DNA from 3 places in the Streptococcus dentiloxodontae genome. Region 3 is predicted to be linked to each of the others. Evidence: predicted binding sites of a transcription regulator. Region 3 holds the regulator's gene; each other region holds the start of a gene.
What was found. The regulator Rex, encoded in region 3, represses fermentation and respiration genes when NADH is low (regulators of the CRP and FNR family bind a similar motif). The targets are predictions, from matches to a motif close to TTGTGAANTANTTCACAA.
Positions count from the first base shown of each region.

Region 1 (4,976 bases), on a different contig from region 3:
CTTGCCAGACCATGTCTTATTTTTAGAGGCGAAGCCAGAGACGCTCAGACAACGCAAAGCTGCTAATAAGACACGCAGTCGCAACTTCTTTGATTTTCAGCTTGAAAAGCTACTTCCCCTGAAAAGACAATGGTTTGCAGGAAAGGACAATGTCAGTTTTTTACAGACCGACGGCTTATCAGCAGAAGAAGTCGGGAAGAAAGCTTTGCTATTACTTAAACAATGGCTGGAAAATGAAATGCCGTAGCAGAAAATTGAGTTTTCCTTCAAAATTGGATATGATAAGGCTATCAAATAAGTGAGGTAATTTTTATGTCAGCTTTTGAAGAAGCCGTAAACCATTTTGAGGCTATTACAGTAACAGAAGCGCGCCAGCGTGTGGCATCGGATAAAAAATTTGTTCTTTTCATTGGGCGTCCAACTTGCCCTTATTGTCAGCGCTTTGCCCCTAAATTAGCGGCAGTTGCAGCAGGCCTGTCGGATACCGTCTTTTATATCAACAGTGAAGATGCTAGCCAGTTAGAAGATATCCAAGCCTTTCGCAGCCGTTATGGTATTGCGACTGTTCCAGGACTTTTTGTTGCTGAAAATGGCACAGCTAAAGTTGTCTGCGACTCATCACTTTCTGAAGATGATATTCGGGACTTTATTGGTTAAGCTTTGAACAAGGAACTGTGCAGGTCTGTTTAATTCGTATTTTAGATTCGACCTGCTTAAGGACCTTTAATTTGTTTTACAGCACGTTCGTATGAACGTGTTTTTTGTATATAGTTCTTTTTGATTTTTTTGTGAAATAATTAACAAAAAAACTTGACAGTCAAAAAAGAAAACGGTATCATAATTAGTGAAAGTTATCACAAATAAGCTGATAGACTTTTTTATTCAGATTTTGATAATCTTTTTCTATTTTCTTTGTAAACGTTATTGCTTTATTTATCAAGGAGGAACTTTTAATGGCAAAAAAAGATGCGAAAACCAAAGAGCTTACACCAGAAGAACTAGCTCAGGAATATACAGGAAAGCTGGTTGATAAGGCACTCAAGGCTGAAGAAATTTATGCGACTTACACGCAAGAACAAGTTGACAAAATTGTTGCGGCAATGGCCTTGGCAGGTTCAGAAGCTTCCTTAGAATTAGCTAAAGAAGCTCACGCAGAAACAGGTCGTGGTGTTGTCGAAGATAAAGATACGAAAAACCACTTTGCAACAGAGTATGTGTATGAACGCATTAAAAATGAAAAGACGGTAGGTATTATTGGCGAAGACAAGGTCTCTGGCAGTATTCAAATTGCAGCACCTCTTGGTGTTTTAGCGGGTATTGTGCCAACCACTAACCCAACATCAACTACTATGTTTAAAATCTTAGTCGCTTTGAAGACACGTAACGCTATCGTCTTTGCCTTCCACCCAGCGGCTCAAAAATGTTCTGCTCATGCCGCTCAAATCTTGTACGATGCAGCAGTCAAAGCTGGCGCTCCTGAAAACATTGTTCAATGGATTGAAACGCCATCTATCGCAAATACAGGTGCTCTGATTTCAAATCCTAGTATTGCTTCAATCCTTGCGACTGGTGGACCTGGAATGGTCAATGCCGCCCTCAAATCTGGTAATCCATCAATGGGTGTTGGTGCAGGTAATGGTGCTGTTTATGTGGATGCAACTGCTAATCTTGAACGTGCAGTAGAAGATCTTCTTCTTTCTAAACGTTTTGATAATGGTATGATTTGTGCAACTGAAAACTCAGCAGTTGTAGAAGCACCAATTTACAAAGAATGGCTTGCTAAAATGCAGGAAAAAGGCGCTTACCTTGTTCCTAAGAAAGACTATAAGAAATTTGAAGATTTTGTCTTCAATGACAACCACGGGGTTAACGGACCAGTTGCTGGTATGTCAGCTGCTTGGATTTGTGAACAAGCTGGCGTGAAATTGCCAGAAGGTAAAGATGTTCTCTTGTTTGAATTGGACAAGAAAAAGATTGGTGAAAAATTATCATCAGAAAAACTTTCTCCGCTCCTTTCAGTTTATAAAGCCAAAGATCGTCAAGAAGGTATTGACATTGTAGCAGCTCTTCTTGATTATCAAGGTGCTGGTCACAACTGTGCTATCCAAATTGGTTCACAAGCTGATCCATTCGTTGCTGAATATGGAGATGCCCTTAATTCGTCTCGTGTTTTGGTTAACCAACCAGATTCAGTCGGTGGTATCGGTGATGTTTATACAGACGCATTAGAAGCCAGCTTAACTCTTGGAACAGGGTCATGGGGGAAAAATTCATTGTCACACAATTTATCTACTGGCGACCTCTTGAACGTGAAAACTGTTGCGAAACGTCGTAACCGTCCTCAATGGGTTCGTTTACCAGAAAAAACTTATTACGAAAAGAATGCTATTTCATACTTACAAGATGAAACTGAAATAATGACGCGTGCTATTATTGTTGCCGACCCAGGTATGCTGCAATTTGGTTTTGTTGATACGGTTCTTGCTCAGTTATCCCTTCGTGATGAAAAAGTTGCAACTTCAATCTATGGTACCATCAAACCAGACCCAACACTCGGTCAAACGATTGAAATTGCAAAACAAATGCGTGATTTCAAACCAGATACCGTTATCGCAGTCGGTGGTGGTTCTGCCCTTGATGCTGCTAAAATTGCACGCTATATCTACGAATACTCATTAGATCAAGAAGCGGATTTCCTTGATAGTTATGAAAAAGTCAGTGAGCTCTTCCTTGAATTGCAACAAAAATTCATTGATATTCGTAAACGGATTGTTCGTTTCAAACATCAAACCGTAACTCGTCTCTTCTGTATCCCAACGACATCTGGTACTGGTTCAGAAGTGACACCTTATGCTGTTATTACAGATGATTTCACACACGTAAAATACCCATTGACTGACTATGAATTGACACCGCAAGTGGCTATTGTTGACCCAGAATTTGTTATGACAGTACCTAAACGCACAGTAGCTCTTTCAGGACTTGATACTTTATCACATGCCCTTGAATCTTACGTATCAGTTATGGCGTCTGACTTTACACGTCCATGGTCTATTGAAGCTATTCGCTTGGTTATCGAAAACTTGGAAGACTCTTATAACTATGATCCTAAAAATCCAACGCTTCGCGGTGAACAGGCGCGTGAAAACATGCATTATGCAGCAACTCTAGCAGGTATGGCCTTCTCAAATGCCTTCCTCGGCATTAACCACTCAATCGCTCACAAGACTGGTGGTGAATTTGGTCTTCAACATGGTCTTGCTATCTCGATTGCTATGCAACACGTTATTCGCTACAATGGTGTTGCAGGAAATGTCAAACGTTCTGTTTACCCACGTTATGAAGAATACCGTGGTCAACGAGACTATGCAGACATTGCTCGCGCCCTTGGTCTTAAAGGTAAAGACGATGCTGAATTGGTTGAAGCTCTCTGCGCCCGTATTGATAAATTAATGCACGCTGTTGACGTAGAGCCAAGTCTGTCAGCTAACGGAGTAACCAAGAAAGCCTTTGATGCAGCTGTTGATAAGTTGGCAAGCTTGGCTTATGATGACCAATGTACACCAGCTAATCCACGTCAACCATACATTGCAGAAATGAAACAGCTCTTGATTGATATGTTCTAATAGAGTCTTGTATTCTTAAAGGAGAGTGGGACAAACCATGATGATTGTTGTGCAATCACCCACAGAAGAGTGTAATCGTGAAGATTACGTATAAAAAATTGGTAAATCGTCATGAAATGACAATTTCGATTTTGTTGTCCCACCTCCGCACAGTTTATTAGAGATTGATATGAACTAGCGCTCATAGAATTAGATAACCTCCAACAGTTCCCCAAACTGTTGGAACTATCACTTGCATAATTGAACACGAGCTGTGGATTGTGTCAAAAAGATGATTTCGCCTAGAGTCGCTTAACGACTCGTTGTTGAAATCCCTATTTTGACTTTATCCGCGAACGCTCTTTGTATCTTGATAATTGAACACGAGCTAAAAGCGTCGAGAAAAAGATAGCCTGCCTTATGCGCAAAGCGCATGACGTTAGGCTCCTATTTTCTTCTCGCTTTCTTAACGCTCTTTGTATCTTGCCTAGCAAGGGATAAGGACTTCTAATAAACCACTGCGTCAAACATTTTATATTGTACAGATTGAAGGAGTTTGAGACTTTTGTCCCAAACTCTTTTTTATGCGAAAAATAGCGGATCCTTAATTTTTTATATATACAGTTGACATATATAGTCTGACTGTATATAATGTATTTATAAAGTTAAACGATATATTTAAATATCACAAAAGGAGACCTTCACGAAAACACTCGGAAAATCACTCTATCTTTTTATTTTCTTTATTATTTCTCAAAGCTGGGGGATTGTCCTCGGTGTTTTAGGAAGCCGGGAGATTCTGACCGGCCAGCCTTTCAGGCCTAATTTGGCAGAACAGTTAATTGTCCTGCTGACTGTTTTAATCAGTCTGGCCTTCCTCATCTGGCTGGCCAGAGAGGCTAAATTTTTGAATTGGGATTTTAAACGCTGGAAGAAAAAAGATGCCCTAACCATTTTCCTTGCTCTGGCAGCCAGCAAGTGTATCGTTCATCTGGGCATGCTTGGTCTTAACTATTTTAATATCAAGAGCACTGCCAACGATCAGGCACTCAATCAGATCTTCGGAGGCTTTTCCTTTCCTGTTAGCTTTCTTATCATAGCTGTTTTCAACCCCATTATGGAAGAAATTATTTTTCGGGCAGGAATAATGACCTACGTCTGCGGCAAAAAGCCAGTCCTTGGCCTGATTCTGAGCTCATTGATTTTCGGTGCTGTCCACATGCCGACCAATCTCTTTAGCTGGTTCATTTACAGCGGCATAGGGTTTGTTCTGGCCTTTACCTACTATAAAACCAAGCGCCTAGAACTTCCGATTGCCATCCATATTCTGCACAACGTCTTGGCCGTAACCTTGTTCTAAAAAGAAAAGGA
Region 1 covers NZ_JBRUHR010000008.1:1,448-6,423, forward strand. Annotated here, with positions in the region: gene ACVRZ8_RS05565 (AAA family ATPase) at 1-247, shown strand, start outside; gene ACVRZ8_RS05570 (DUF6568 family protein) at 313-657, shown strand; gene adhE (bifunctional acetaldehyde-CoA/alcohol dehydrogenase) at 954-3,626, shown strand; gene ACVRZ8_RS05580 (CPBP family intramembrane glutamic endopeptidase) at 4,432-4,965, shown strand.
Region 1: a site for Rex is predicted at 787-804, ahead of adhE (bifunctional acetaldehyde-CoA/alcohol dehydrogenase). Genes of this name have one in related genera too.

Region 2 (4,976 bases), on a different contig from region 3:
TTGAAATTGTAAATCCTGATCATTATCTCTTTACAATCTCTGAAGGTGCTTCTTTAAAAGCGACCATGACAGTGGCAACTAACCGCGGTTATGTTCCTGCAGAAGAAAATAAACGAGATGATGCACCAGTAGGAACACTGGCTGTAGATTCTATCTATACGCCTGTAAAAAAAGTGAACTATCAAGTTGAGCCTGCCCGTGTTGGTAGCAACGATGGCTTTGATAAGTTGACTATTGAAATCATGACAAATGGCACAATTATTCCAGAAGATGCTCTTGGGCTGTCAGCTCGTGTTTTGATTGAACACTTAAATCTCTTTACTGATCTTACTGATGTTGCCAAAGCGACAGATGTCATGAAAGAAACAGAAAAAGTAAATGATGAAAAAGTTCTTGACCGTACAATTGAAGAACTTGATTTATCTGTACGATCATACAACTGTCTGAAACGTGCTGGAATTAATACTGTTCATGATTTGACAGAAAAAACTGAGCCTGAAATGATGAAAGTCCGTAACCTTGGCCGTAAATCTCTTGAAGAAGTTAAGGTGAAATTGGCTGATCTTGGTCTTGGGCTAAAAAATGATAAATAATAAAATAGGAGGATAACATGGCTTACCGTAAACTTGGACGCACAAGCTCACAGCGTAAAGCGATGCTTCGTGATTTGACTACTGATCTTATCATCAATGAATCAATCGTAACGACTGAAGCGCGTGCCAAAGAAATCCGTAAAACAGTTGAAAAAATGATTACTCTTGGTAAACGTGGTGACTTGCATGCACGCCGTCAAGCAGCTGCATTTGTTCGTAATGAAATTGCATCTGAAAGTTATGATGAAGAAACAGATGAGTATACTTCAACAACAGCTCTTCAAAAACTTTTCTCAGATATTGCGCCTCGTTATGCAGAACGTAAAGGCGGGTACACTCGTATTCTGAAAACTGAACCACGTCGTGGCGATGCTGCCCCAATGGCAATCATCGAACTTGTTTAATTTTTATCAATTTTGTTGAGTGTTATGATGATGGAAAGACTTTGTCTTTCTTAGTCTAGCTCTGGTCTACCGCTGGGAAATTCTTCTCAGCGGGAACACTCATCATAAAAATGGGAATAAATAAGCATGTGACGCTTGTTTACGAAAATATTTTCAAATGAGAATACTTTCGTAAGCAGGCGTTTTTCATTTTTTGCAAATAGTCATGATTTTGTTATAATAGAAAAAATAAATGAGAGGATTACTATGTCAAGAGCAATTCAATTACTAAAGGAACGCTATTTAGAGCCTATAAAAAAAGAACCAAAGCTATATATTGGTATTGAACTTGAGTTCCCTGTGGTTAATTTGCAAGGAGAAAAAACGGATACTAATTTAACCAAAGCTCTTTTAGTTTACCTTTCAGATAGACTAGGTTTTAATATAGATAAGTGTGATGACAATGGCAATCCTATCCAGATTGCTGACCCCGTTACAGAAGATTTGATTCTCTTTGAAGTCTCTTATAACACTATTGAGTTTGCTTTTGGAAAAGCTGAGCAAATTAGTGAGGTGGAAGAACGATTTAATAACTACCTTAAGCTGACTCAGGGTTATTTAAGACAATTTCAGCATGAATTGCAGGGGTGGGGGGTCAATCCCAGTTGGGCACTAAATGATAATTCAGGGGTTAAGTCACCGCGTTATCAAATGCTAATGGATTATTTGGCTCTGTCTAAGAAGAAAAAGGATTCTTTTTTTCATGCTTATCCGGAATATGGTGCTTTTATCTGTGGGAGCCAAGTACAATTGGACGTTTCACAGAATAATTTCATCCGTGTCATCAATGCGTTTAATAAAATTGAACCAATAAAAGCTCTTCTCTTTGCGAATTCGGAATTTTGGGGCTCGGATTGGAATTTGACTATTTCAAGAGATGTCTTTTGGGAAAATTCTATGCATGGTGTTTTTCCTGAAAATGCAGGTGTTTTTCCTCGAGATTTTAAAAATGAAGAGGACTATTTTTCCTATTTGTCCAAGACTGCAATTTTTACAGCTGATCGGGAGGGCAGTACTTATTATTTTGAGCCTATAAGAGCTTGTGATTACCTAGAATATGGAAAAATAAAGTCTTGGTCTATTGATGGACGAGAAGCTTTTCTAGCGCCCTGTGAAAAAGATTTCAAGGAACATCGGTCTTATCAGTATCAGGATCTAACTAAAAGAGGGACAGTGGAATTCCGTAGCGTCTGTACTCAGCCATTTGATCGAACTTTTGCACCAGCAGCTTTTCATCTTGGCTTGTTGGTCAATCTGTCTAAATTTGAAAAAGTTCTGGCAAAAACAGATTTTTTTGCAAGATATGATTATAATTATCCTGCTATGCGCCGTCTTTTTTCTGAAAAAAGCCTTGCAGCTGATCAGATAAAGCCTGCTCTGCCAGTAGCTAAAGAACTACTAGTGTGTGCTAGAGAAGGTTTACAGCTTCGCCAGAAGGGTGAAGAGGTGTATTTGGAACCTTTGGAAGCAAGGCTTGCTCTTTTGTAATTTTTTTAGTAAAAAAGTATTGACATAGACAGGTTTAAACTGATATAATTATGTCTGTTGTTAGCGGAAATGGCGGAATTGGCAGACGCGCAGGACTAAGGATCCTGTGACCGCTTTAGGTCGTGAGGGTTCAAGTCCCTCTTTCCGCAGAGTGAGGCAGGGTGCTTATCCCTGCTTTTTTATATAATTTAAGAGGAATATTCGGGCAAGGGTAAATAAAACTCTTCATCTTCTGTTGCATAAGTAATGCAATCATCGTAGGCCGGACAATAAAATTGCTCTCTGAAAACTTTTCTGCTATATGAGTTCTTTTCAATTATCCGAAAAACAAAGCGTTTTCAACTATAGGCAGGGCTGGTATTTTATGGGTAATTGTGATAGAATAAACTTGTAAACGGGTTCAAACCCAAAAAATAAGAGGAGGCCTTTAAAATGGCAATCGTTTCAGCAGAAAAATTCGTTCAAGCAGCTCGTGACAATGGTTATGCTGTTGGTGGATTTAACACAAACAACCTTGAGTGGACACAAGCAATCTTGCGTGCGGCAGAGGCTAAACAAGCTCCAGTACTTATCCAGACTTCTATGGGTGCTGCCAAATATATGGGTGGCTACAAGCTTTGTAAAGTACTTATCGAAACTCTTGTAGAATCAATGGGTATCACTGTACCAGTTGCTATTCACCTTGACCATGGTCATTATGAAGATGCTCTTGAATGTATCGAAGTTGGTTACACTTCAATCATGTTTGATGGTTCACATCTTCCAGTTGAAGAAAATCTTGAAAAAGCTAAGGATGTTGTTGCAAAAGCACATGCTAAAGGTATTTCAGTAGAAGCTGAAGTTGGTACTATCGGTGGTGAAGAAGACGGTATCGTTGGACGTGGTGAATTGGCACCAATCGAAGACGCTAAAGCAATGGTTGCTACTGGTATTGACTTCTTGGCAGCTGGTATTGGTAATATTCATGGTCCATATCCAGCAAACTGGGAAGGTCTTGATCTTGATCACTTGAAGAAGTTGACAGAAGCTGTTCCAGGTTTCCCAATCGTTCTTCACGGTGGTTCAGGTATTCCTGATGATCAAATCCGTGCTGCAATCAAACTCGGTGTTGCTAAAGTTAACGTTAATACTGAATGTCAAATTGCTTTCTCTAATGCTACTCGTAAATTTGCAGCTGCTTATGAAGCAAACGAAGCTGAATACGATAAGAAAAAACTCTTCGACCCACGTAAATTCTTGGCTGATGGTGTCAAAGCTATTCAAGATGCTGTTGAAGAACGTATTGATGTATTTGGTTCAGAAGGCAAAGCATAAGCGGAAGAAGAATCAATTAATAATTATCAAAGCAATCCATTTGGATTGCTTTTTTCTGTCTGTGTTTAAGAGTTATTGAATCTAAAAAAAACAGAAGCTGTAAAGAATTGCTCCTGTGAACTAAATTTATTCATTACTTTCCTAATGTAGGTTTAGATACAGTTGGGCTGGAAGCAGATGGCAGCAGTGTTGGGAGAGTTATACCATGCGATAGGATAGCTGTTTGATAAAGACGGAAAAAAATAGAATAAATTTTATCCTGCTGGCTATTTTGTGTAAAGATATCAATACGGAAAACAAGCTGTCCAGACGGATTCGTCTTAAGTCCAAGAATGTTTGGACTACCAATGATTTCTGGATAGTTGGGGACATTTTCTTCGTTAACGTCTTTTATGATTTGATTGAGCTCTTCAATATTAGTGTGGGCGAATATGGGAATATTAATCTGAGCACGCATATCACCACGGGATTTATTTGAAACAATAGTAATATTGCGGTTAGGGATAAAGTGCAGTGTTCCATCAAATCCACGGACTTGGGTTGTTCGGATGCCAACACTGGACACATTCCCAGAAACGGCTCCGATTTCAACGGAATCACCCACCTCAAATTGATTTTCCAAAAGAATAAAGATACCATTAACAACGTCGGACAAAAATCCTTGGGCTCCTAAACCAAGAGCCAGCCCAGCTAGCCCAGCTCCTGCTATGAGGCTTGAGATGGGGACACCGATAATGCTAAGTAACCAATACATTAAGAAGAAATAAAGAGCATAACTCAAAATATTGTGAATTAATCGACTGATGGTTTTTTGGCGTGCAGGGCTTTGTCTTGTCCAAGCTAGGGATTTTTCAATTGTATACTTACAAATCAGATCAATGAGCTTTTTACTGAGAAGAAAAACAAACAGTAATAGCAGCAGGCTGATTCCCTTGGATACAAGGTCCATAAGAATTTGTTCGGGATTAAACTGATTAATATATTTTTCTATAAATGTCATGATTATAGTCTAACAAAAAAAGCTTAAAAGAAAAATAGGAAGTTATTGTTTGCTCGTTAATTTTGAAAAAAGTAAAGACTTTACCATGAGATAAAATATAGAAAAAACTTTCAAAAGCCCATAAATTATGGTAAACTA
Region 2 covers NZ_JBRUHR010000004.1:59,518-64,493, reverse strand. Annotated here, with positions in the region: gene ACVRZ8_RS03845 (DNA-directed RNA polymerase subunit alpha) at 1-593, shown strand, start outside; gene rplQ (50S ribosomal protein L17) at 611-997, shown strand; gene ACVRZ8_RS03835 (glutamate-cysteine ligase family protein) at 1,244-2,524, shown strand; tRNA gene ACVRZ8_RS03830 (tRNA-Leu) at 2,588-2,673, shown strand; gene ACVRZ8_RS03825 (class II fructose-bisphosphate aldolase) at 2,957-3,838, shown strand; gene ACVRZ8_RS03820 (mechanosensitive ion channel family protein) at 3,972-4,838, opposite strand.
Region 2: a site for Rex is predicted at 2,897-2,914, ahead of ACVRZ8_RS03825 (class II fructose-bisphosphate aldolase). Genes of this name have one in related genera too.

Region 3 (4,976 bases):
TTTTGTCTGATATGGACAGTCTTACCGATTTTTCACTTCTGTCATTGCAAGAGCTACAGCAAATCTCGGGTATTGGTAAAGTCAAATCTATTGAACTGAAAGCCATGCTAGAATTTGCTAAGCGAATTCATAAATCAGAAATTGCTAAAAGCGAACGAATCATGTCCAGTAAACAGATGGCTCATCAGATGATGATTGAACTAGGTGATGAACGGCAGGAGCATGTTGTAGCTGTCTACCTTGATACACAAAACCGCATTATTCAGAAAAAAACTGTTTTTATTGGCAGCGTTCGTAGATCCATAGCAGAGCCTCGTGAGATTTTGCATCATGCCTGCAGACTAATGGCAACATCTTTAATTTTGATTCATAATCATCCTTCAGGAGCTGTTGAGCCAAGTTCCAATGATATGGAATTTACAAACAAAATAAAACGATCCTGTGATGATTTGGGAATTTGCTTCCTTGATCACATAATCGTTGGTAAATTTGCTTATTACTCATTTCGGGAGGAAAATCGCGATTTTTAAAGTTCATTGACGACATAAGAAAAGAGCTCTAAATCCTCTTTTCGTTTGTCTAAAAGGAGTTCGGGATGCCATTGGACGCCTAAAAAGCGTAAATCAGGTGATATAGATTCGACAGCTTCAATGGTGTTGTCATTAGGGTCTCTAGCAATAATGCGTAAATCAGAGGCTAAGTGATTGATGCTTTGATGATGGAAAGAGTTGATTTCGGTTTTGGTGCCATAAATTTCAGCTAATTTGCTTTCTTTGTCAACAATCATTTCATGATAGAGATAATCAGAAGGTTTGTCCTGCCAGTGGTTTTCAATATCTTGGTGAAGAGTTCCTCCAAGAGCGACATTCATCAGCTGAGTTCCACGGCAAATGGAAAAAATCGGTTTTTTTTGTTTCGCAGCCTCTTCAATCAAAGCCAATTCAAAAAGGTCTCTTTCTAAGAAGAAATCGTCTTCTGAGGCTAGGTTTTCTTCATTGTAAAATCTGGGGTCAACATTTTGTCCTCCAATCAAAAGGAGTTTATCAATCATATTGACATAAGTTTTGGCTTCTGAAACTTCTGATACAGGTAATAGTAAAGCGAGTCCTCCAGCACGTTGAACACCCTGAACAAAGCCAGTAGGGGCATATGACCATTCAATGTCATCATGGGCTGGATTTGGTCTAACATTTGCTGTAATTCCTATTATGGGTTTAGTCATCTGAACTCCTTGTCTTGTCCTCTTCTTTCATGAAATAAAGAAGCGTTTGTAATTCGCTGGTCAAATCAACGTATTGAACCACCACACCTTTAGGCAGGGTGAGATTGACAGGAGAAAAACAGAGGATTCCTTTGATACCAGCCAAAACCAATTCATTGGCAACTTCTTGCGCTTTGTTAGATGGAACTGTTAAAATGGCTGTTTGAATTTTTTCTTGCTCTGCTTTTTCCTTAAGCTGAGTGATGCCATAGATAGGAATGCCGTCAGCTGTTTTGCTGCCAACTAAAGCATTATCATCAGTATCAAAAGCCATCACCAGCTGCATACGATTACGCTCATGAAAGCGGTATTGAAGCAGGGCTCTGCCAATGTTGCCGACTCCTACTAAGAGAACCTTGGTCGTGGAGTTATCATTGAGAATATCGGCGAAAAAAGTCATCAGTTTATTAACATCATAACCGAAACCGCGGCGTCCTAATTCACCAAAGTAAGAGAAGTCACGGCGAACTGTTGCTGGATCAATTCCAATAGCATCAGCAATTTGTTTGGAGCTTGCTTTTTCAATATTTTCGCGATTGAAACGTTTGAAAATGCGATAATAGAGAGAAAGCCGTTTGGCTGTCGCGTTTGGAATGTTTTTTTCAAATGTCATCATAATCTCCTTCCTGTTATTACTATTTTAGAAAAAGTTTGTGAAAAATGCAACAACTCTTTGACAAGTTAAGATAGAAAAAACCTATCTGCTGATAGGTTTTTTCTATGATTAATTTTCAAATTGGCTGCGTTCCAGCTGTGACAGATAGAAGTAGAGGTTACCCCAATTATCTGAGTAGTCCAATTCATGCCCGTTATAAACGAGTTTGATAACCTTATAGTAATCAGCAACAGCTGTCAGGCAGGCAAACTGAGCCCGTTCGAATTCGTCATAGCTGTCGTAAGTGATAGTTTGTTCTTGCTTGCTGGCATTTAGAATGGTTACTTCAATCATATCGTTCTCCTTATATTGAAAGTATAGAAAGATTATAAACTTAGAACAGCCATTTGACAAATGATTTGCTTAGACCTCGGTCTGTTCAAAAATATCGCGGTCAACTAAACTTTGCATGAGAAAGTAAAATTTTTCCTGTAGGATATGATTTTCCTCATGTTTGAAGATATTCACGTTGCGCAGACCAGATTTGTCTGTGATGCTGAGTTTGAAAGCAGTCAAATCATTATTGATAGTGATTTTAAGGGGAAAACCTTCTCCAGAATTGGGGATTTTTTCTAAAATCCTGCTGAGCTCGTAATGTCCAATTTTATTTTGGATGAAGGTAGTATCACGTAAGGTGTATTTTTTGATTTTAGGACTAAGGGTATAGCTGTATTTGCTATCAGCCAAGTGGACAGAGGTTTCAAATGCCATGTTATTCTCCTATAATTTTGTTAAGCTGTTCTGCCAGTGCGATGACTTCTGAGCGGGTATTTTGATCAGAAAGGCTGATTCGGATGGAATTGTTTAACCTATCCGAATCTTTGCCATAAAGGGCTTGAAGGACGTGACTGGGCTCCACAGTTCCTGCTGTACAGGCAGAGCCTGTAGAAACAGCAAAGCCGGCTAGATCTAGTAAAGTTAAAAGGGTGCTGTTGTTTTGTTTGGGAAAACTGACGTTGATAACATGCGGCAGATTTGCACCAGCCATGTTGAGTTTATAATCTATCTTCAAATGGTTTAGAAAGGCTGTTTTAAGCTCCTCAATGGCAGCATAATTGTCTTTCATATTTTGGTTGGCTTCTGTATAAGCAGCGGCCATGCCTGCAATTCCAATCAGATTCTCTGTACTGGCTCTGCGTTTATCTTCTTGTTCTCCTCCGTGAAGCAGATTATCAAAATGCAAATCATTATGGTAAAGGAGTCCAACACCTTTTGGTCCATGAAATTTATGAGCACTTATAGAGAGAAAGTCAATACCGATTGTTTCTGGCTGTAGCGTTAACTTTCCTGCTGCCTGAACGGCATCTACATGAAAGACTGCCTGATGTTCGGTTAAAAGCTCTGCTATTTCCTTAATAGGGAGAAGCTGGCCAGTCTCATTGTTCGCATACATAACAGAAACCAAAATGGTGTCAGATCGTAAGGCATCAGCAATTTGCTGGGCAGTGATTACCTGATTTTCAGGCTGAATATAGGTGATATCAAAGCCAAAGCGTTCGCTCAGGTAGTCCATTGTATGGAGAACAGAGTGATGCTCTATAGCAGTTGTAATAATATGTTTGCCCTTGTTTTGGTTAGCTAAAGCATAGCCTTTGATAGCAGTATTGTTGCTTTCAGTACCGCCTGAGGTGAAGATGAGCTTGCGGGCAGGAACTTGGAGCAATTTTGCCATACTCTCACGTGCCTGACGCAGAATTTTAGAGGCCTCTCGGCCATAAGCGTGGATGCTGGAAGGATTTCCAAAAGTGTCAGTCATAACACGGGTCATAGCATCAGCAGCACTGGAACCAATAGGTGTTGTGGCTGCATTATCTAGGTAGATCATTCTTAATCCTCATGTGAAGTGTAGGCAAAGAGCGGACTGAGCGGCTGACGGTTGTAGATACGAACAATAGCATCAGCAATCAAACCGCTGGCTGTCAGGTATTTAACGGTTGAAGGAATCTTTTCTTTGGTAGCAACAGAGTCGGTCACTAAAATTTCCTTGATAGGAACGACGTCCAAAATTTCTGCTGCACCGCCTGCGAAGAGTCCATGGCTGGCAGCTGCATAAATTTCAGTGGAACCAGCACGTTCAAGGATTTTAGCTGCTTCAGCAAATGTCTTACCAGTATTGAGAATATCATCAATCAAGATTGCTTTTTTACCTGTGACTTCCCCAATAATATAACCTTCCTCGCGCGAAGCATCGTCTTGGGCATAATCAATAATGGCGATTGGCGCATCTAGGTACTCAGCAAGGCTGCGTGCACGTTTAACACCTGAGTTTTTTGGACTGACAACAACAACATCGGAACCTTTCAGTCCTTTTTCAGTGTAATATTTAGCAAAAAGCGGTATGGTAAAGAGGTTATCTACCGCAATATCAAAGAAACCTTGTACTTGAACGGCATGAAGATCCAAAGTCAGTACCCGTTCAACTCCAGCCTTGACCAGCATGTTAGCGACCAGTTTGGCTGTGATGGGCTCACGAGAAGCTGCAATACGATCCTGCCGTGAGTAGCCAAAATAAGGAATGACCACATTGACTGAGTTGGCACTGGCGCGCTTGCAGGCATCAACCATGATGAGCAATTCCCAGAGGTGATCGTTAACGGGATAGCTGGTAGATTGGATGATGAAAATATCATCTCCGCGGACAGATTCTTCAATATTAATCATAATCTCGCCATCTGAGAACTGACGGGAAGATACTTTTCCAAGTGGCAGACCCGCAGCTTTGGCAATCTTTTCAGCAATATCAGTATTTGAGCTTAGTGAAAAGAGTTTGAGTTGTGGGTCTATATGTTGATTTGCCATGACGATTGATGGGCTCCTTTTTATTAATTCCTTTCTATTTTAGCAAAAATCTTCTGAAATTTCAGCTCTAAATAAAGAGAAAGCAGGAGTGCCGCCTAAAAACTCCGCTATTTTCAAAAAAATAAAAAAATACCCAGAATAAATTTTTATTGGCTCTATAATATCTGTAGTGGGTAAATCTCATTCAGATATTATAGGGCTTTTTGACTGTATGAAAAAAGTCCCATATGACTTATAATGAAAAGCGACCAAACTCACATT
Region 3 covers NZ_JBRUHR010000014.1:17-4,992, reverse strand. Annotated here, with positions in the region: gene radC (RadC family protein) at 1-530, shown strand, start outside; gene ACVRZ8_RS07400 (gamma-glutamyl-gamma-aminobutyrate hydrolase family protein) at 527-1,222, opposite strand; gene ACVRZ8_RS07395 (redox-sensing transcriptional repressor Rex) at 1,215-1,874, opposite strand; gene ACVRZ8_RS07390 (DUF4649 family protein) at 1,986-2,210, opposite strand; gene ACVRZ8_RS07385 (DUF1831 domain-containing protein) at 2,280-2,627, opposite strand; gene ACVRZ8_RS07380 (cysteine desulfurase family protein) at 2,629-3,741, opposite strand; gene ACVRZ8_RS07375 (ribose-phosphate diphosphokinase) at 3,744-4,715, opposite strand.